2 regions of the Streptomyces sp. NPDC051243 genome follow, and region 2 is predicted to be linked to the other one. Evidence: riboswitches for the same ligand, from Rfam matches in the RefSeq annotation. Region 2 holds a riboswitch; the other holds the start of a gene.
The links. A riboswitch is a leader RNA that binds a small molecule or an ion and turns the genes downstream of it on or off. The one in region 2 is predicted to bind glycine.
Positions count from the first base shown of each region.

Region 1: it holds a riboswitch for glycine, as region 2 does, so the genes downstream of both, gcvP (aminomethyl-transferring glycine dehydrogenase) here and gcvT (glycine cleavage system aminomethyltransferase GcvT) in region 2, are expected to answer to the same signal.

Region 1 covers NZ_JBITES010000020.1:195,421-204,747, forward strand. The annotation lists gene ACIBAG_RS39535 (amino acid transporter) at 1-487, shown strand, start outside; gene ACIBAG_RS39540 (hypothetical protein) at 590-1,111, shown strand; gene ACIBAG_RS39545 (DUF1707 domain-containing protein) at 1,089-1,673, opposite strand; gene ACIBAG_RS39550 (molybdopterin-binding protein) at 1,783-2,178, shown strand; gene ACIBAG_RS39555 (molybdopterin-binding protein) at 2,257-2,676, shown strand; gene gcvP (aminomethyl-transferring glycine dehydrogenase) at 2,793-5,678, opposite strand; glycine riboswitch at 5,855-5,950, opposite strand; gene ACIBAG_RS39565 (PRC-barrel domain-containing protein) at 6,065-6,436, shown strand; partial or broken gene ACIBAG_RS39570 (DNA polymerase IV) at 7,078-8,525, opposite strand; gene ACIBAG_RS39575 (MerR family transcriptional regulator) at 8,790-9,327, opposite strand, start outside.
Region 2 covers NZ_JBITES010000012.1:9,320-18,646, forward strand. The annotation lists gene ACIBAG_RS29075 (GNAT family N-acetyltransferase) at 1-775, shown strand, start outside; gene ACIBAG_RS29080 (L-serine ammonia-lyase) at 936-2,303, opposite strand; gene glyA (serine hydroxymethyltransferase) at 2,395-3,675, opposite strand; gene gcvH (glycine cleavage system protein GcvH) at 3,691-4,068, opposite strand; gene gcvT (glycine cleavage system aminomethyltransferase GcvT) at 4,211-5,332, opposite strand; glycine riboswitch at 5,512-5,610, opposite strand; gene ACIBAG_RS29100 (AAA family ATPase) at 5,780-6,454, shown strand; gene ACIBAG_RS29105 (enhanced serine sensitivity protein SseB) at 6,625-7,416, shown strand; gene ACIBAG_RS29110 (enhanced serine sensitivity protein SseB C-terminal domain-containing protein) at 7,602-8,402, shown strand; gene ACIBAG_RS29115 (ABC transporter permease) at 8,765-9,327, shown strand, end outside.

The DNA.
Region 1 (9,327 bases), on a different contig from region 2:
CAGCGTGACGCTCGACGACATGGCGGAACGCTTCGTCAGGGACATAGCCAGCCGCAAGATCCGGTTCATCGCCAACGAGCCCGACCAGCGGGACAAGGCCGAGTACCGCGACAAGATCGAGCAGATCCGCAACGACAACGACATCCCGGGCCAGGAGGACTTCGTCTTCGTCGAGGTGACGGTCACCGACCCGTCCGAGTTCGAGGCGGGGCTGACGGTTCGCGGCGAGGTCATGCACAACCGCTACCGTGTCCTCACCCTGGAGTCCTCCTCCATCCCGAACGCCCTTGCCGCCCTCCTCCTGCACGTCCGGGACACGACCAGCTGCATTCCGCACATCTACTTCGAGTGGACCGAGGGCAACCCCTTCGCCAACTTCCTGCGCTTCTTCCTCTTCGGCCAGGGCGAGGTCGCCCCGGTCACCCGCGAGGTGCTGCGCGAGGCGGAGCCTGACCGCGAGCGCAGGCCGCGGGTGCACACCGGCTGAAACGCCCTCGGCCATCAGAATCGCGTCAAGGATGAACCGTAAGGCGTCAGAGCACTGTCAGCACCGGTCACTCCGCCGCCTTCGCCCCCTACCGTCTGCACTGTGCAGGGAAACGGACCGCGTCCGGCCCCGACCGGCGACCGCCACTGGCGTGGTGGCGCCCGGTTCGCCTCGGGCTGCGCCTTCACCTTCTTCGGCATGATCCTGCTGGTCGACTGGGACGCACACACGCTGTCACCGCCTCGTACTCTGCTGTGGCTCGTCATGACCTCCGTGATCTTCACGATCCTGCTCCCGCAGCGGGTGACCGCGGGCCCGGGCTGGCTCGCGGTCCGTGGCCTCGTACGGCGTCAGGCGGTCCGCACGGACGCGCTGGTGTCCATCCGGCAGTACGGCGGCATTTCCGCGTACCTGACCCTGCGCGACACGGACGGCCGCCGCCTGGACCTGGACCCGCTCGTCCTGGTCACCAACCCGCTGCTGTGGCACGAGCTGGACACCGGTGTGCGCCGCTCACGCGCGGGCGGAACGCTGCTCGAAGGCACGGACGTACTGGAGCGGCTGCGGCACCGGATCGACGACGCGACGGCGCGGGCGGTGCTCAGGGCGTCCGGGATCTCCTGAAGACCGAGCGCCGGGCCGGCCGTACCACCACCTGCCCGTACGTCATCCGCCCGGCGATCTCGACCCGCAGGACGACGGGGGCACCGGCGTCACCGGACGGACGCGTCTTGAGCTGGGCGTACTCGATCACCAGCGAGTCGGTGTCGACCACGACTCCCGGTCGGGTGACGAGCTTCAGGGTCCCGGCGCGCATGTCCAGGTCGATGTGCAGGGTCGGGTCGACTATCACCGCCTGCGTGAAGTCGAGGGTCACATCGCCCCAGGAGGACCTGATCTCCAGCCGCTTGGGCACGACCCACCCCTCGCCCCGTACGGCAGAAGCGGCCTGCTGCTCGATCCGGACGACGTCCTTGGCCGGCGCACCACCCGGCGCCGGCGGCAGATCCACCGTCAACTCGGCCAGCTCACCCAAGGTGCGGGCGGTAAGAGCCGCGGTGACCCGCTCGCCCAGCTCCTCGATGGTCAGCCGGCCGTCCCCCGCCGCGGAGTTCAGCACATCCACGACACGGTCCCGGTCCCGGTCGGAAGCCCGCAGCCCCGTACGCGACAGCTCCGCCGACATACCCTCACCCCGTTCGCACGCCACCGACCACACTAACGCTATATCGCGTTATACCCAACGGCCAACCCCCCGCCCGCGGTTCCCGGCCGACACCCCTATCGTGACCGCCATGCACTCCTACACGATCGGCCAGGCGGCACGGCTGCTGGGCGTCAGCCCCGACACCGCCCGCCGCTGGGCGGACGCGGGCCGGGTGGCGACCCACCGCGACGAGACCGGACGGCGCCTCATCGACGGCAAGGACCTCGCCGCGTTCTCGGTCGAACTCGCCAGGTCCGGCAGCGGCGAGGAGGAGACCTCGTACACCTCGGTCCGCAACGCCTTCCCGGGCATCGTCACCGCGATCAAACTCGGCGACGTGGCGGCCCAGGTCGAGATCCAGGCAGGCCCGCACCGGCTGGTCTCGCTCCTCACCCGCGAGGCGGTCGAGGAACTGGGCCTGGAGGTGGGCATGGAGGCCACCGCCCGCGTGAAGTCGACGAACGTGCACATCGACCGAACATAGCCGGACAAAAAGGCGCACTACGGTAGGAATCACAAACCCAGACCGCCCCGAACTCCTATCGTCTGCGAGGCGTCCCCCATGAGCCTGAGCATCCGCAACCAGCTCCCCGGCACGGTCACCGCCATCACTCCCGGAGAGGTCATGGCCACGGTCAAGATCCGTCTCGCCGGTGGCCAGGACCTCACCGCGGCGATCACTCTGGAGGCCGTCGAGGACCTCGGCCTGGCCGAAGGCACCCCCGTGAACGCCCTCGTGAAGGCCACGGAGATCTCCCTCGCCACCGCCCCGGTCAAGGGCCTGTCCATCCGTAACCAGCTCCCCGGCACGGTCACCGGCCTCGCCACGGGCGGCGCGATGGCATCGGTCAAGATCGCCGTGGACGGCGCCGATCTGACGGCGGCCATCACCAGGGACGCCACCACCGACCTCGCCCTGTCCCCCGGAGTGCCCGTGGTCGCACTGGTCAAGGCGACGGAAGTAGCACTGACGACGAGCTGAGGCACAGGCGGCACGCAGGCACAGCCGCGAGAACGCCGACGGGCTTCGCCCGGCCGAGCTCGGCCGGGCGAAGCCCGTCTGTCATTCACCTACGTCGGCACGCAAGCCGCTGACCGTCAGTCCTCGTACGCATCCAGCGGCGGGCACGAGCACACGAGGTTGCGGTCACCGAAGGCCTGGTCGATCCGGCGCACCGGCGGCCAGTACTTGTCGGCGGCCGACACACCGGCCGGGAACACGGCCTCCTCACGGCCGTATGCGTGCTTCCACTCTCCGCCCAGCGAGCCGGCGGTGTGCGGGGCGTTGCGCAGCGGGTTGTCCTCGGCGGGCCACTCGCCCGATCCGACCTTCTCGATCTCCGCACGGATGGCGATCATCGCCTCGCAGAACCGGTCGAGTTCGGCCAGGTCCTCGGACTCGGTCGGCTCGATCATCAGCGTTCCGGCCACCGGGAACGACATCGTCGGCGCGTGGAAGCCGTAGTCGATGAGCCGCTTGGCCACGTCGTCGACACTCACTCCGGTCGCCTTGGTCAGCGGCCGCAGGTCGATGATGCACTCGTGCGCTACGAGCCCACCCGGTCCGGTGTAGAGCACCGGGTAGTGCGGCTCCAGGCGCTTGGCGACGTAGTTGGCGGACAGCACCGCCACCTGCGTGGCCCGCTTGAGCCCCTCGCCGCCCATGAGCCGGACGTACGCCCACGAGATCGGCAGGATCCCCGCGGAGCCCCAGGGCGCGGCCGAAATCGGGCCGACGCCCGTCTCGGGCCCGGCGGCGGGCTGCAGCGGGTGGTTCGGCAGATACGGCGCCAGGTGGGCGCGCACGGCGACGGGCCCGACTCCCGGGCCGCCACCGCCGTGCGGAATGCAGAAGGTCTTGTGCAGGTTCAGGTGGGACACGTCCCCGCCGAAGTGCCCCGGCTTGGCAAGCCCCACAAGGGCGTTGAGGTTCGCGCCGTCGACGTACACCTGCCCGCCCGCGTCGTGCACCTGCGCGCAGATGTCGGCGACGTGCTCCTCGAACACACCGTGTGTCGACGGGTACGTGATCATCAGCACCGCGAGTTCGTCCCGGTACTGCTGGATCTTCGCCCGCAGGTCCTCGACGTCGATCTCGCCGTCCTCGGCGGTCTTCACGACGACGACCTTCATGCCGGCCATCACAGCGCTCGCGGCATTGGTCCCGTGCGCCGACGACGGAATGAGGCACACGACCCGCTGCTCGTCGCCGTTGGCCCGGTGGTACCCGCGTACGGCGAGCAGCCCGGCCAGCTCACCCTGCGACCCGGCGTTCGGCTGCAGCGACACCTTGTCGTAGCCGGTGACCTCGGCGAGACGTTCCTCCAGCTCGCGGATGAGCGTCAGATAGCCCTGCGCCTGCTCCGCGGGCGCGAAGGGGTGCAGCTGCCCGAACTCGGGCCAGGTGACCGGCTCCATCTCGGTGGTCGCGTTGAGCTTCATCGTGCAGGAGCCCAGCGGAATCATGCCGCGGTCGAGCGCGTAGTCACGGTCGGCGAGCCTGCGCAGGTAGCGCAGCATCGCCGTCTCGGAGCGGTGCTGGTGGAAAACGGGGTGCGTGAGGTACTCGTCGCCGCGCAGCAGCCCGCCCGGAAGCGCCTCCTCCGTCTGCGCGTCCAGCGCCTCGATGTCCCCCTCGATCCCGAACGCCGTCCATACGGCGGTCAGTTGGGTCCGCGTAGTGGTCTCGTCGCAGGCGATGGACACGTGGTCGGCGTCGACGAGACGCAAGTTGACGCCGTTCTGCCGGGCGGCGGCGACGACCTCGGCGGCCTTCGCGGGCACCCGCACGGTCAAGGTGTCGAAGAAGGCACCGTGCACCACCTCCGCCCCACCCGCCGTGAGCCCCGCGGCGAGGATGGCGGCGTACCGATGGGTCCGCCGGGCGATGCTCTGCAGCCCCTCGGGCCCGTGGTACACGGCGTACATTCCGGCCATCACGGCGAGCAGCACCTGGGCGGTGCAGATGTTGCTGGTCGCCTTCTCCCGCCGGATGTGCTGCTCACGCGTCTGCAGGGCCAGCCGGTACGCCCTGTTCCCGTCCGCGTCCACGGACACGCCCACGAGCCGCCCCGGCAGGCTGCGCGCGAACTTCTCGTGCACGGCCATGTAGCCGGCGTGCGGCCCGCCGAAGCCCATCGGCACACCGAACCGCTGCGTCGTCCCGACCGCGATGTCCGCCCCGAGCTCACCGGGCGACTTCAGCAGCGTGAGCGCGAGCAGATCGGCGGCGACGGTGACGAGCGCACCGAGCTCGTGAGCCTGGTCGATGACCGGCTTGATGTCCCGTACAACACCGGAGGCGCCCGGGTACTGCAGGAGCACGCCGTTGATCTCACGCGCGGCGACGTCGGCCGGAATCCCGCCACTGAGGTCGGCGACGACGACCTCCACACCGGTCGGCTCGGCACGGGTCTCGATCACGGCGATGGTCTGCGGAAGCACATCCGCGTCGACCAGGAACAGCCCCTTCTTGTTCCTGCCCATACGCCGGGACAGGGCCATGGCCTCGGCAGCCGCCGTCCCCTCGTCGAGCAGCGAGGCACCGGAGGTCGGCAGCCCGGTGAGCTCGGCGACCATCGTCTGGAAGTTCAGCAGGGCCTCGAGCCGCCCCTGCGAGATCTCGGGCTGGTACGGCGTGTACGCGGTGTACCAGGCAGGGTTCTCCATGACATTCCGCAGGATGACCGGCGGCGTGAAGGTGCCGTAGTACCCGAGCCCGATCATCGAGGCCAGCACCTCGTTGCGATCGGCGAGCGACCGCAGCTCGGCCAGCACCTCGGCCTCGGTGCGCGCCCCGGGCAGATCGAGCGAGTCGGCGTTCTTGATCACATCCGGCACCGCCGCGGCGGTCAGCTCGTCGAGCGAGCCGTACCCGACCTGGGCGAGCATCTTGGCCCGGGCCTCATGGTCGGGACCGATATGACGCTGCTCGAAGGGAATCCCTTGTTCGAGCTCGGAGAGCGGAATGCGATGGGCGGTCATTGCGGAGGCCTCCTGGTCTGACGCGACCTTCGAGGGGCACCACGGCACGGGTACCCGGACGGCCTCCCCCTCTGTCATCTCAACCTGAGAGCTTCACCGGGTCACCCAAAGGCTCCCGGCTTTCACCGTCGGTGAGAGCGGAAGCCGTCGACACCCGCCCTGCTTTCCAGAGTGACCTCGTCCGTGCGGTACGTGTGCCTGAGAGATTCCGGGGAGGATTTGCTCCTTCGGCGCCTCCGATGGTGTCCGGAGGACTCTCCCGCACGGGGTCAGCAGCCGCTAGCAAGCCTACCAGCGAGGTCAACGCACGGACCTTCGAGTGGCCGCACTCACCAATGTGCCTTTTCGTAGTGCTTACGGATGAGTTGCGACCAAGTGGAGGGCCCGTGCAGACCGACATCGATCCGCGCAACCTGATCGGCCGCAAGGCCTTCGACCGCAACGGCACCAAGATCGGCACCATCGACGAGGTCTATCTCGACGACGCCACCGGAGTGCCGGAATGGGCTGCGATACGCACCGGCCTGTTCTCCCGGGACGCCTTCGTCCCCCTGGAGCCCAGCGAACTCGTAGAGGGCACCCTCCACGTCCCCTTCGACCGCGCCCTGATCAAGGACGCCCCCGACTTCGGCGTAGGCCGCCACCTCTCCCCCGAACAGGAACTCCAGCTCTACCACCACTACGGCCTCGACGTGGCCGCTCCACCCCCCATCCCGGACCGAGACTTCGGCAACTTGGCAGGCAGAGAGGACACCTGACCCACCAGCCAGGCGCCCGCACACCCACCAGCCAGCCATCCCACACACCCACACACCTCGCGGACCCGCCCCCACCCAGCCTGGCGAGCACCCACCCCACCCAACCTGCAGCCCCGCACGCCCACACAACCTGCGAGCACCCACCCCACCCAGCGTGCAAATCCCAGCGCAGCCGCAGGCACCCAGCCCACGAACCCTGCGGACCCAGACCGGCGCGGCTGGCGCGGCCGCTCACAGCCCGCGGCACCCAACCCACCCAGCCTGCCGCTCCCATGCCCGCGCAGCCGCATGCACGCGCCCAGCCCACCCAGCCTGCCCACCGGCGCCCACAGCCCGCCGGCAACCACCCCACGCAGCCTCCCGCACCCACGCCCACACAGCCGCAGGCACCCAGTCCACCAAGCCTGCGCACCCGGGCTCACCCAGCCTGCGGGCACCCCAGCCCTCCCAACCCACCCAGCCCGCGAGCACCCAGCCCACCCAGCCTGCGGGCAGTCGTGCCGCTGGGGCGGCACGGGTGGGCGCAGGCGGCACCCCGCAAGCGCCGGGTCGCGCGACCCACTCCTACCGCAACCACAACCCCGGGAACGCAGCCAAGCCACCAGACGCTCCACGCCCGAACGCGCTCCACGCCCGAACGGTTCACGCCGTGAGCCAGCCGCACCCCCTACCCGCCCGGCATCACACGCGGCGCTACCTCCGAGCTCTCCCCCTCCACCCCCGCCGCCTCCCCCGCCCCCGCACCCCCCGCTCTCCCCGCCACCAACGGCAACGGATCCGCCGCCGCCAACCCCGGATCATCAACCCGAAACGTCCGCACCCGCCCCGGCTCCGACCCAGGCGTCTCGAACCGCACAGTCACCCGCCCCAGCCCACTCCCCTGCACCCACCCATGCCCGTACTCGACGTGCCGCACATCGTGCCCCGCAACCCACCGCCGCTCGACGGGCACAACGTCCCGCTCCTCCTCGCGCTCCTCCCGATCCCCCTCCTCCTCGCTCTGCTCGACCCGCTCCCCCGCCGCCTGCGCGAACAGATCCTCCTGCGTGTAGTCGGCCAAGCCGCTCACCCCGACCCCCAGCAGCCGTACACCCCCCGTCGTGTCCACGGCCTCCAGCAACCGCGCCGCAGCCTCCCGCACCACCGCCGGATCATCCGTAGGCCCACGCAGCGTCTCGGACCGCGTCAGGGTGGAGAAGTCGTACCGCCGCACCTTCAGCACGATCGTCCGCCCGGACAACCCGGCCCCCCGCAACCGCCGCACACAACGGTCGGCCAGCCGCTGCACCTCCAGCCCCACCCGGACCCGGTCATGAATGTCCACGTCGTACGTGTCCTCGACCGACACCGACTTGGCCTCCCGTTCGGCCACCACGGGCCGCTCGTCGTGCGCCAGCGCCATGGCGTACAGGGCGTGCCCATGCGCCTTGCCGAGCAGCCGCACGAGCTCGTCCTCCCCCGCCTCCGCGATCTCGTCGACCGTGTGGATCCCGGCCCGCCGCAGATGATCCCCCGTGGCCGGCCCCACCCCCGGCAACGTCCGCACGGACATCGGCCCGAGCAACGCCCTCTCGGTCCCCGGCTCGATCAACACCAGCCCATCGGGCTTGGCCTCCTCCGAGGCGATCTTCGCCAGCATCTTGGACGCGGCCAGCCCCACGGACCCCGCAAGCCCGGTGGCCGCCCGTATGTCGGCACGCAGCTTCGTCCCCACCAGCCGCGCCGACTGCTCGTCCCACGCCGCTCCCGCGGCCTCCAGATCCACGAACGCCTCGTCCAGACTGAGCGGCTCCACCAGCGGCGACAGCTCCCGCAGCAGCCCCATGACCTGGTCGCTGATCTCGCGGTAGATCCCGAACCGCGGCACGAGATAAGCGGCATTCGGCGCCAGCCGACGCGCCTGAGCCATCGGCATCGCGGAGTGGACGCCGAAGACCCGGGCCTCATAGGACGCGGTGGCGACGACTCCACGCGGCCCGAGCCCGCCCACGATCACGGCTTTCCCGCGCAGGCTCGGCTTGGATGCCTGCTCCACCGAGGCGTAGAAGGCATCCATGTCGAGATGCAGGATCGTGGGCGCGTTTCTCACATCTCCGATGCTGCCTCACGCCACTGACAATCCCCCGCCGCAAAGGCCCAGCCAGTCGACCACCGGCCGGATCGACCACGGGCCCCATCCCGCCCGGCAGCTCCCAAGCCCCGGACGACGGCCGCTCGGACCGCACAGACCAGCCGACCACACCGCCGGTACAACCCATCGGCCCAACCCATCGGCCCAACCCATCGGGCCACCTGGTCAGACCACCGAGCCAACCCCTCGGTGACCGTCCGACCAGGCCGCCCGGCAACCCCCTCAAACCGCTCGATTACGCCGCCGAGCCAGCTCGTCCGCCGGATTGTGCCCGACCAGCGTTTCCCCGGTGTCGATACGCTCCCCGTGCAACTGCGACAAGGCGCTCTCGACGTCCCGCCACACCACACCCACGGCGATCCCGAAGATCCCCTGCCCACCCTGGAGCAGCGCGTGGACCTCGTCAGGCGAGGTGCACTCGTACACCGTCGCGCCGTCGCTCATCAGCGTCATGCGCTCCAGATCACGAAAGCCGCGCTCCCGCAGGTGCTGCACGGCGGTACGGATGTTCTGCAGCGACACACCGGTGTCGAGGAACCGCTTGACGATCTTCAGGACGACGACGTCCCGGAAGCTGTACAGCCGCTGCGTCCCCGACCCGTACGCGGGCCGCACGCTCGGCTCGACCAGGCCGGTGCGCGCCCAGTAGTCGAGCTGCCGGTAGGTGATGCCGGCGGCCGCACACGCCGTCGGACCGCGGTAGCCGATCTGCTCGGTTTCCATGGACGCCGCCCCTCCGCCGCTGCTCGGCACGGCCGTC
Region 2 (9,327 bases):
CCGGCTGCGGCCCGAGGTGCCCGCCGGAGGCGAGGTGCGGCTGATCGACGGCGAGGCGTCCATCGGCCTGCTGCCCCGGCTGTACGAGCGGCTCGGCCCCTACCGGCCCGGCGTGATCCAGCGTTCCGCGAGCTGGTGGAAGGCCAAGTGGGAGCCGCTGGTGCACTCGGGCAAGGGCGCCGTGGTCGCGGTCCACTCGGGGCCGGACGGTGACGACGGCTTCGCCGTGTACCAGGCGATGCGCAGCGGGGACTCCGGTGCCCGGGTCACCCTGATGGTCACGGACTTTCACGCGGCGAACCCGGAGGCCGTCGCCGGCCTGTGGCGCTTCCTGCTGGGCGTAGACCTGGTCGAGGAGGTGTGCGCACGCCGCCGACCGACCGACGAGCTGGTGGAGGGAATGCTGGTGGACTGGAGGGCCTGCCGCACCCACTCCCTCAACGACGACCTGTGGCTGCGACTGGTCGACGTACCCAAGGCACTCGACGCGCGCTCCTACCGCGACGGCGACCCATTCGTCCTGCAGATCACCGACGACTTCCTGCCCGCCAACTCCGGAAGCTTCCGTATCGCGCCCGACGGCGTGGAACCGACGTCGGATCAGCCTCAACTCACCCTGAGCGTCGATGCGTTGGCCATGGTCTACCTCGGCGGCATGAGCTTCACGACTCTGGCGGCAATCGGACTGCTGAGGGTGACCGACACCAAGGCCCTACCGAATGCGGACCGCCTGTTCGGCACGGACAAGGCAGCGTTCTGCGGAACGACGTTCTGACGCACCGCACCTTCGCCGCGCAGCTCGGACTGGCGCCCAGGCAGGGTGTCTTCCGGGTGGGGGCAGCACCTTGCCGAGCCGTTTCGGCAGCCACCAGGCGCGGACGGCGCGGGGCGCGCCCCGCCCGCAAGACACGAACCCCCTGGACAGGGCCCGTCCCTCAGCACTCGATGATGTTGACCGCCAGCCCGCCCCGAGCCGTCTCCTTGTACTTCACGCTCATGTCCGCACCCGTGTCCTTCATGGTCTTGATGACCTTGTCCAGGGACACCTTGTGCGAGCCGTCCCCCCGCATCGCCATCCGCGCCGCCGTGACCGCCTTCACCGCGGCCATGCCGTTGCGCTCGATGCAGGGGATCTGGACGAGGCCGCCGACCGGGTCGCAGGTGAGGCCGAGGTTGTGCTCCATGCCGATCTCGGCCGCGTTCTCGACCTGTTCGGGGCTGCCGCCGAGCACCTCCGCCAGCGCGCCCGCCGCCATCGAGCAGGCCGAGCCCACCTCGCCCTGGCAGCCGACCTCGGCGCCGGAGATGGAGGCGTTCTCCTTGAAGAGCATGCCGATGGCGCCGGCGGCCAGCAGGAAGCGGACCACGCCGTCCTCGTCCGCGCCCGGCACGAAGTTGATGTAGTAGTGCAGGACGGCGGGGATGATGCCGGCCGCGCCGTTGGTCGGGGCGGTGACGACCCGGCCGCCCGCGGCGTTCTCCTCGTTCACGGCCATCGCGTAGAGCGTGATCCACTCCATGGCGAGAGCCTTCGCGTCACCCTCGGAGCGCAGCTTGCGGGCCGTGTTCGCCGCCCGGCGGCGGACCTTCAGGCCGCCCGGCAGGATGCCCTCGCGCGACATCCCCCGTGCCACGCACTCCCGCATCACCTGCCAGATCTCCAGCAGGCCCGCGCGGATCTCGTCCTCCGTGCGCCAGGCCCGCTCGTTCTCCAGCATCAGCGACGAGATCGACAGGCCCGTCTCCCGCGTCAGGCGCAGCAGCTCGTCGCCCGTGCGGAACGGGTACTTCAGCACCGTGTCGTCCAGCTTGATGCGGTCCGCGCCGACCGCCTCCTCGTCGACGACGAAGCCGCCGCCCACCGAGTAGTACGTCTTGGACAGCAGCTCCGTCCCGGAGGCGTCGTACGCCCACAGCGTCATGCCGTTGGCGTGGTACGGCAGGGCCTTACGACGGTGCAGCACCATGTCGTCGTCGAAGGAGAACGCGATCTCCTGCTCGCCGAGCAGCCGGAGCCGGCCCGACGACTTGATCGCCTCGACCCGCTCGTCCGCCGTCTCCACGTCCACCGTCCGCGGCGATGAGCCCTCCAGGCCCAGCAGCACCGCCTTCGGGGTGCCGTGGCCATGGCCGGTCGCGCCGAGCGAGCCGTACAGCTCGGACCGTACCGACGCGACGGAGGACAGCAGGTCCTCGTTGCGCAGCCGACGGGCGAACATACGAGCCGCTCGCATCGGGCCGACCGTGTGGGAGCTCGACGGGCCGATGCCGATCGAGAACAGGTCGAAGACCGAGATGGCCACGGGGACTCCTCAATACGGGGTGGTGCAGAAGGTTCTGCGGGGTGCCCCGCTCGCTCACTGACCAGTGTGCGGGACACCCCACAAAAAGGAACTACTTGTTCAGACCGGGGTACAGCGGGTGCTTGTCGGCGAGGGCCTTGACCCGGGCCTTCAGTGCCTGCGCGTCGTACGACGGCTTGAGCGTCTCGGCGATGACGTCCGCGACCTCGGTGAAGTCCTCGGCGGTGAAGCCGCGCGTGGCCAGCGCCGGGGTGCCGATGCGCAGACCGGACGTCACCATCGGCGGACGCGGGTCGTTGGGGACGGCGTTGCGGTTCACCGTGATGCCGACCTCGTGGAGACGGTCCTCGGCCTGCTGCCCGTCCAGCTCGGACTCGCGCAGGTCGACCAGGATCAGGTGCACGTCCGTACCGCCGGACAGTACGTTCACCCCCGCCTCACGGGCGTCGGCCGCGGTCAGCCGCTCGGCGAGGATCTTCGCGCCCTCCACCGTACGGCGCTGGCGCTCCTTGAACTCCTCCGACGCGGCGACCTTGAAGGAGACCGCCTTGGCCGCGATCACATGCTCCAGCGGGCCGCCCTGGAAACCGGGGAAGACCGAGGAGTTCAGCTTCTTCGCGAAGTCCTTCTTCGCGAGGATGATGCCGCCGCGCGGGCCGCCGAGGGTCTTGTGCGTGGTGGAGGTGACGACATCGGCGTACTGGACCGGGTTGGGGTGCAGCCCGGCCGCGACCAGCCCGGCGAAGTGCGCCATGTCCACCCACAGGTACGCCTCGACCTCGTCGGCGATCCGCCGGAACTCCGCGAAGTCCAGCTGCCGCGGGTACGCCGACCACCCCGCGATGATCACCTTCGGCCGGTGCTCCTTGGCCAGGCGCTCGACCTCGGCCATGTCGACCAGACCGGAGTCGTCCACGTGGTACGGGACCACGTTGAACTGCTTGCCCGAGAAGTTCAGCCGCATCCCGTGGGTGAGATGGCCGCCGTGCGCGAGGTCCAGGCCGAGGATGGTGTCCCCGGGCTGGGCGAGGGCGAACAGGGCGGCCTGGTTGGCGGAGGCGCCGGAGTGCGGCTGGACGTTGGCGTACTCGGCGCCGAACAGCTCCTTGACCCGGTCGATGGCGATCTGCTCGGCGACGTCGACGTGCTCACAGCCGCCGTAGTAGCGGCGGCCCGGGTAGCCCTCGGCGTACTTGTTGGTCAGGACCGAGCCCTGCGCCTCCATGACCGCGACCGGCGCGAAGTTCTCGGAGGCGATCATCTCCAGGGTGGACTGCTGACGCTCCAGCTCGGCGTCGACCGCGGCGGCGACGGCCGGGTCGAGCTCGTGCAGGGACGTGTTCAGAAGCGACTTGTCGGATGTGGCAGACATATGGGGTACGACTCCTCAGCCGGCGGTGTGGGCGGCGTACTCGTCCGCGGAGAGCAGGTCGGCCGGCTCCTCCGTGACGCGTACCTTGAACAGCCAGCCGCCCTCGAAGGGGGCGGAGTTCACCAGCGCCGGGTCGTTCACCACGTCCTCGTTGATCTCGGTGACCTCGCCGGTGACCGGGGAGTACAGGTCGGAGACGGACTTGGTCGACTCCAGCTCGCCGCAGGTGTCACCCGCGGTCACGGTCGAGCCGACCTCGGGGAGCTGGGCGTAGACGACATCGCCGAGCGCGTTGGCCGCGAACTCGGTGATGCCGACCGTCGCGACGCCGTCCTCGGCGGTCGACAGCCACTCGTGCTCCTTGCTGTAGCGCAGCTGCTGGGGGTTGCTCATGGCCTGAATTCTCCTGTACGCGCGGGAGTGGTGATGAGTGGGGGACTGCTGAGAACGTGTGTGAGCAGCGGAAATGTGCGCAGGGTCACGCACGCGCCGCTGTCAGTCTGTCTTTCCGGCGCTGGATCCGCCGCTTCGAGTGTTACTTCTGCCGCTTGTAGAACGGCAGCGCCACGACCTCGTACGGCTCGTGGCTGCCGCGGATGTCCACGCCGACCCCGGCCGTGCCCGGCGCCGAGTGCGCCGCGTCGACGTACGCCATCGCGATCGGCTTGCCCAGCGTGGGCGAGGGCGCGCCGGAGGTGACCTCGCCGATCACCTCGCCGCCGGCGACGACCGCCATCCCGGCACGCGGGACACGGCGGCCCTCGGCGACCAGGCCGACGAGGACGCGGGGCGGGTTCTCGGTGGCCCGGGTGGCGGCCTCCTGCAGCGCCGTACGCCCGACGAAGTCGCCCTCCTTCTCGAACTTCACCACCCGGCCGAGCCCGGCGTCGAAGGGAGTGAGGGAGGTGGAGAGCTCATGGCCGTACAGCGGCATGCCCGCCTCCAGGCGCAGCGTGTCCCGGCAGGACAGACCGCACGGCACCAGACCGACGCCCTCGCCCGCCTTGGTCAGCGCCTGCCACAGCTCGACGGCGTGCTCCGGCTTCACGAACAGCTCGAAGCCGTCCTCGCCGGTGTAGCCGGTGCGGGCGATGAGGGCGGGGACGCCGGCGACGGTGCCGGGCAGACCGGCGTAGTACTTCAGCCCGTCCAGGTCGGCGTCGGTGAGGGACTTCAGGATGCCGGGGGACTCGGGGCCCTGGACGGCGATCAGCGCGTAGGCGTCCCGGTCGTCGCGGACCTCGGCGTCGAAGCCGGCGGAACGCTCCACCAGCGCGTCCAGCACGATCTGGGCGTTGGAGGCGTTGGCGACGACCATGTACTCGGTCTCGGCGAGCCGGTAGACGATCAGGTCGTCGAGGATGCCGCCGTCGGCCTGGCAGATCATGGTGTAGCGGGCGCGGCCGACACCGACGGAGGCGATGTTGCCGACGAGGGCGTAGTTCAGCAGCCGGGCCGCGTCCGGGCCCGTCACCGTGATCTCGCCCATGTGCGAGAGGTCGAACAGTCCGGCCTTGGTGCGCACGGCGTTGTGCTCGTCGCGCTCGGAGCCGTAGCGAAGCGGCATGTCCCAGCCGGCGAAGTCGGTCATCGTCGCGCCGAGCGAGCGATGCAGGGCATCGAGCGCGGTGTGACGGAGTTCTCCTGTACTGCTCATCGGTCGGTCGTCTCCAAGGGCAAGACATCTCGGGCGAGGTCGTTCCTCCCCATCTGTCATCGGAACCTGAGAGGTTCGCCAGGACCGCCACAGGGACGATCACGGCTTGCACCTTGGGTGGGGTCGCACCGCTTCTCGAAGAGCTCGCAGAGAGGGGGCGGCCCGCTTTTCAGATGTGCCTCGCCCGCGCGGTAACGGGGCCTGAGAGATTCAAGGGAGGGACTTGCTCCTTCGGCGCCCCAGCGATGGACTGCTGAGGACTCTCCCGCGCGGATTCAAACGGCCGGTATGCAGTTGGCGCGCACATCATTGCACGCCGGGCTCGTCTTCGGCAGGGCTGTGTCTGTAACCGGCTTGTGGCAGTAAGCGAACGAAAATGCGAGAGATCATCCATTACCTTCTCTTTACGCTCAGTGGGGAAGGGACTCCTGACCCCGGAGGAGGACGATGACGGTGAACCGCACCACGGCGTACGCCACGACCTCGGGCATCGCGCTGCCCAAGCAGCCCGCGGCCCCCTGTGTCGAAGTCCGCGGCAAGCGCATCCCAGCCGTGGTCCGCGACCTGCGCGAGCGCTCCGGCCGCAGCCCGCACGCCCTGCTCTTCGGCCCCAGGGACCTCGTCGTGATCACCGGCCTGCCCGGCAGCGGCAAGTCCACCCTGATGAAGCGCGCGGTGAAGGGCATCCGCATCGACTCCCAGGACGCCCGGGACCGCTGGGACGCCCGCATGCCCGGCTTCTTCCCCTACGCCCTCTACCGCCCCCTGGTGCGCCTCGCGCACTACGCCGGACTGCGCCGCGCCCTGCGCTCCGGCGAGGGTGTCGTCGTGCACGACTGCGGCACGCAGGCCTGGGTGCGCGGCTGGCTGGCCCGCGAGGCCCGCCGCCGCGGCGGCACCCTGCACCTGCTGCTGCTCGACGTCACCCCGGACACGGCCCTGGAAGGCCAGCGCGAGCGCGGCCGAGGCGTCTCGCGGTACGCCTTCCTGCGCCACCGCAGAGCGGCCGCCCGACTGCTGCGCTCGGTGGAGAAGGGGCACCTGCCCCGGGGCTGCGGCTCGGCGGTGCTGGTCGACCGCTCGGCGGCGGACGTACTGCGCCGGATCGGGTTCACCGGCTGACCGGCCGTATACGTTCGGCGTTCGCGGACCGGCCGGACACGTACTGGACGCCTGCATGTCCGGACACGTACCGGACGCGTGTATGAGTCGCCCTGCCGTGGACCTGCGCGGGCCGGACACCGGATAGCCTTCTGAGCCACAGACGTGGTTCACAGCAGGCGGTCATTGAGATGGACTTCCCAGCGGATCTCCCCGCGGACTTCCCGGCACAGGCGCAGCTCCACCCGCACGGCGGCTGGCCCGGCAACGAGTTGGAGGAGGTGCTCTCGGCCTCCCTCGGCCTGCCGTCGGCGGGCGGCCGGATCATCGAGGTGCTGGGCCGCAGCTTCGTCTGGGTGCCCCTGCCCAACGGCGGCGGCCCGCACAGCGGCCCGCTGGACCTGCCCACGGTGGAGATGGGCGGCCAGGCATACGTCCCCGTCTTCAGCTCCGAGGAACAGTTCCGCCAGGTCGTCGGCTCCCACATGTCGTACACCATCGCCCCCGCCGTCGAGTTCGCCCGCGGCCTGCCCCCGCAGGTGGGCATCGCCGTGAACCCCGACGGCGTGGTCGGCGTCCCCCTGCCCCCCGCCGCGGTGGCCGAGCTCTGCCGGGTGGGCCGCACCCCACTGGACGGCCTCACCTCCGGCGGCCGCGTCAAGCTCTACGAGCCCGACTGGCAGGAGGACCCGGTCGACTTCCTCGCGACGGCCTCGGCCGAGTTCGCGGAGACCGGCGTGATCACGACGGCCCGCCGCTGCCTGGCCGCCATCGAGATGTCCACCCCGGTGATGTTCATAGGCGTGGAACTCTCGGTATGGGACGGCGACTTGCGAGCGGCCCCCATGAACGCCCTGGCCCGAGCCCTGGGCCGCACGCCGGTGCAGTGGCCGGTCAACCTGGTCCTGATGGACGTGGCCCAGGACCCGGTGATCGACTGGCTGCGCCAGAAGGTACGCCCCTTTTATCAGCGGGATTTCTAGACGCCCGTGAGGGCAACGCCGCCAGGGGCGCGGGGCTGTATCGATATGCGGCTCCGCCGCGGGGGCGCGATCACCCCCCACGGCCCGCAGACGGCAGACCGCATCAAGTCCCGAGCTCTCCCCGGCTCTCCCAGCGGAGCGCCTAAGCTGGGCACACAGCCATTTTCCCGAAGGGGCGGTAAATCGTGAGCGCGAGCGGCACTACCTCGACCGGACAGGTCGAGAACATGCTGCGCCAGGTGACCCCCGGGCGCTACGACGCCTACGAGGCCCTCCTGCGCGCGCTCGCGACCCCCTCCACCGGCCAGGTCTGGATGCTGCTGTGGCACGGCCAGGCCGGCTCCCCGGACGCCCAGTACGGAAACATGGAGGTCGACGGCTACGGCTACGCCCCCTGCGTCACCTCCGCCCAGGAGCTGTCGGCCAGCGGCTGGAACCGCAGTTACGAGGTCGTCGACGGAGTCGACGTGGCCCGCACCCTCTACCCGGACCACTACGGCCTGTGGCTGAACCCGCACGCCCCGGGCGGCGGCGTCGGCATCCCCTGGCTCGACCTGCGGCGCATCGCCACGGGCCTGGACCGCCAGCCCGCCGGTCCCCTTCGCCTGTCGGAACCCGGCATCGAGATCCCGCAGTTCTACGCCCTGCTCGCGCAGAACGCCCACCGCACCCCGGCCGTCCGCTCCCTGCGCCGCGCCTGGGTGCAGCCGGCGCTCGGCGCGCCGTATCTCGCCATCGGGCTCGACGTGTACGACACCAGTCCGCCCGCCGTGGACTCGGTGCGCTCGATGATGTCGCAGTCGATCGGCGCCGTACCGGACGGCCTCCCCGTCTCGACCGTGGCGATGTCCGACGAGTACGACCCGGTCGCGATGTGGATGCGCGCCAACGGCCGCCCCTTCTACGACCGCGAGGCGCACGCGGCGGCCCCCGCGCAGGCTCCGGCGGCCGGCTACGGCTACCCACCGGCACAGGGCCGTTACTGATCATCGACCGGCTAACCTACTGTTCAGTCCGCAGCCCGGATGTCGTAGGCGCCCATGGCCCCTCGCTTCGGTTTCACAGGTAGTTCTTCGCGCGTAGATGTGATCGGAAGGTCCCGGTCCGCCCTCATACGCCCCAACTGATGCGCGTCCGGCGGTCGTTACCCGTTGTTCGGATAACGGAACCCCCCAGACAGCATCACGGTTGCGCATCCTTTCCCCGCCAACTCTGGCAACAGATCGCCAAAGCGTTGAAGACTCCCCGCAAGACACGGGCCGGTCGGTCCTGTGTACGAGTTGAAGCAACCGCTACAGCGGCAGCCAGGGGGGTCGGCAACCGCCGGCCGAGAGGGGTCAATCTCACTGTGACGGCACCGATCGAGACCACCGGATCGCAGGCCGAGGCCCAGCCCGAGGCCGTGCTGCAGGGGGTCGAGTCCAAGAAGATCGAGGGTCGCTCTCTCGGGCAGATCGCCTGGACCCGCTTCAAGCGCGACAAGGTGGCGGTCGCGGGCGGCGTCGTGGTCGTGCTGCTCATCCTCGTCGCGGCTCTGTCCCGCCCGCTCCAGGCGCTGCTGGGCCTCGACCCCAACGCCTTCCACCAGGACCTGATCGACCCCAACACCTCGCTGCCCAAGGGCGACTTCGGCGGGATGAGCTGGGACCACCCGCTCGGCGTCGAGCCGAAGTTCGGCCGGGACATCCTCGCGCGCATCCTCGAGGGCTCCTGGGTCTCCCTGGTCGTGGCCTTCGGCGCGACGATCCTGTCCAACGTGATCGGGACGGTGCTCGGCCTCATCGCCGGCTACTACGGCGGACGGGTCGACACCATCGTCAGCCGGCTCATGGACACCTTCCTCGCGTTCCCGCTGCTCCTGTTCGCCATCGCCATCTCCGCGACGCTCCAGGGCGGTGCCTTCGGCCTCGA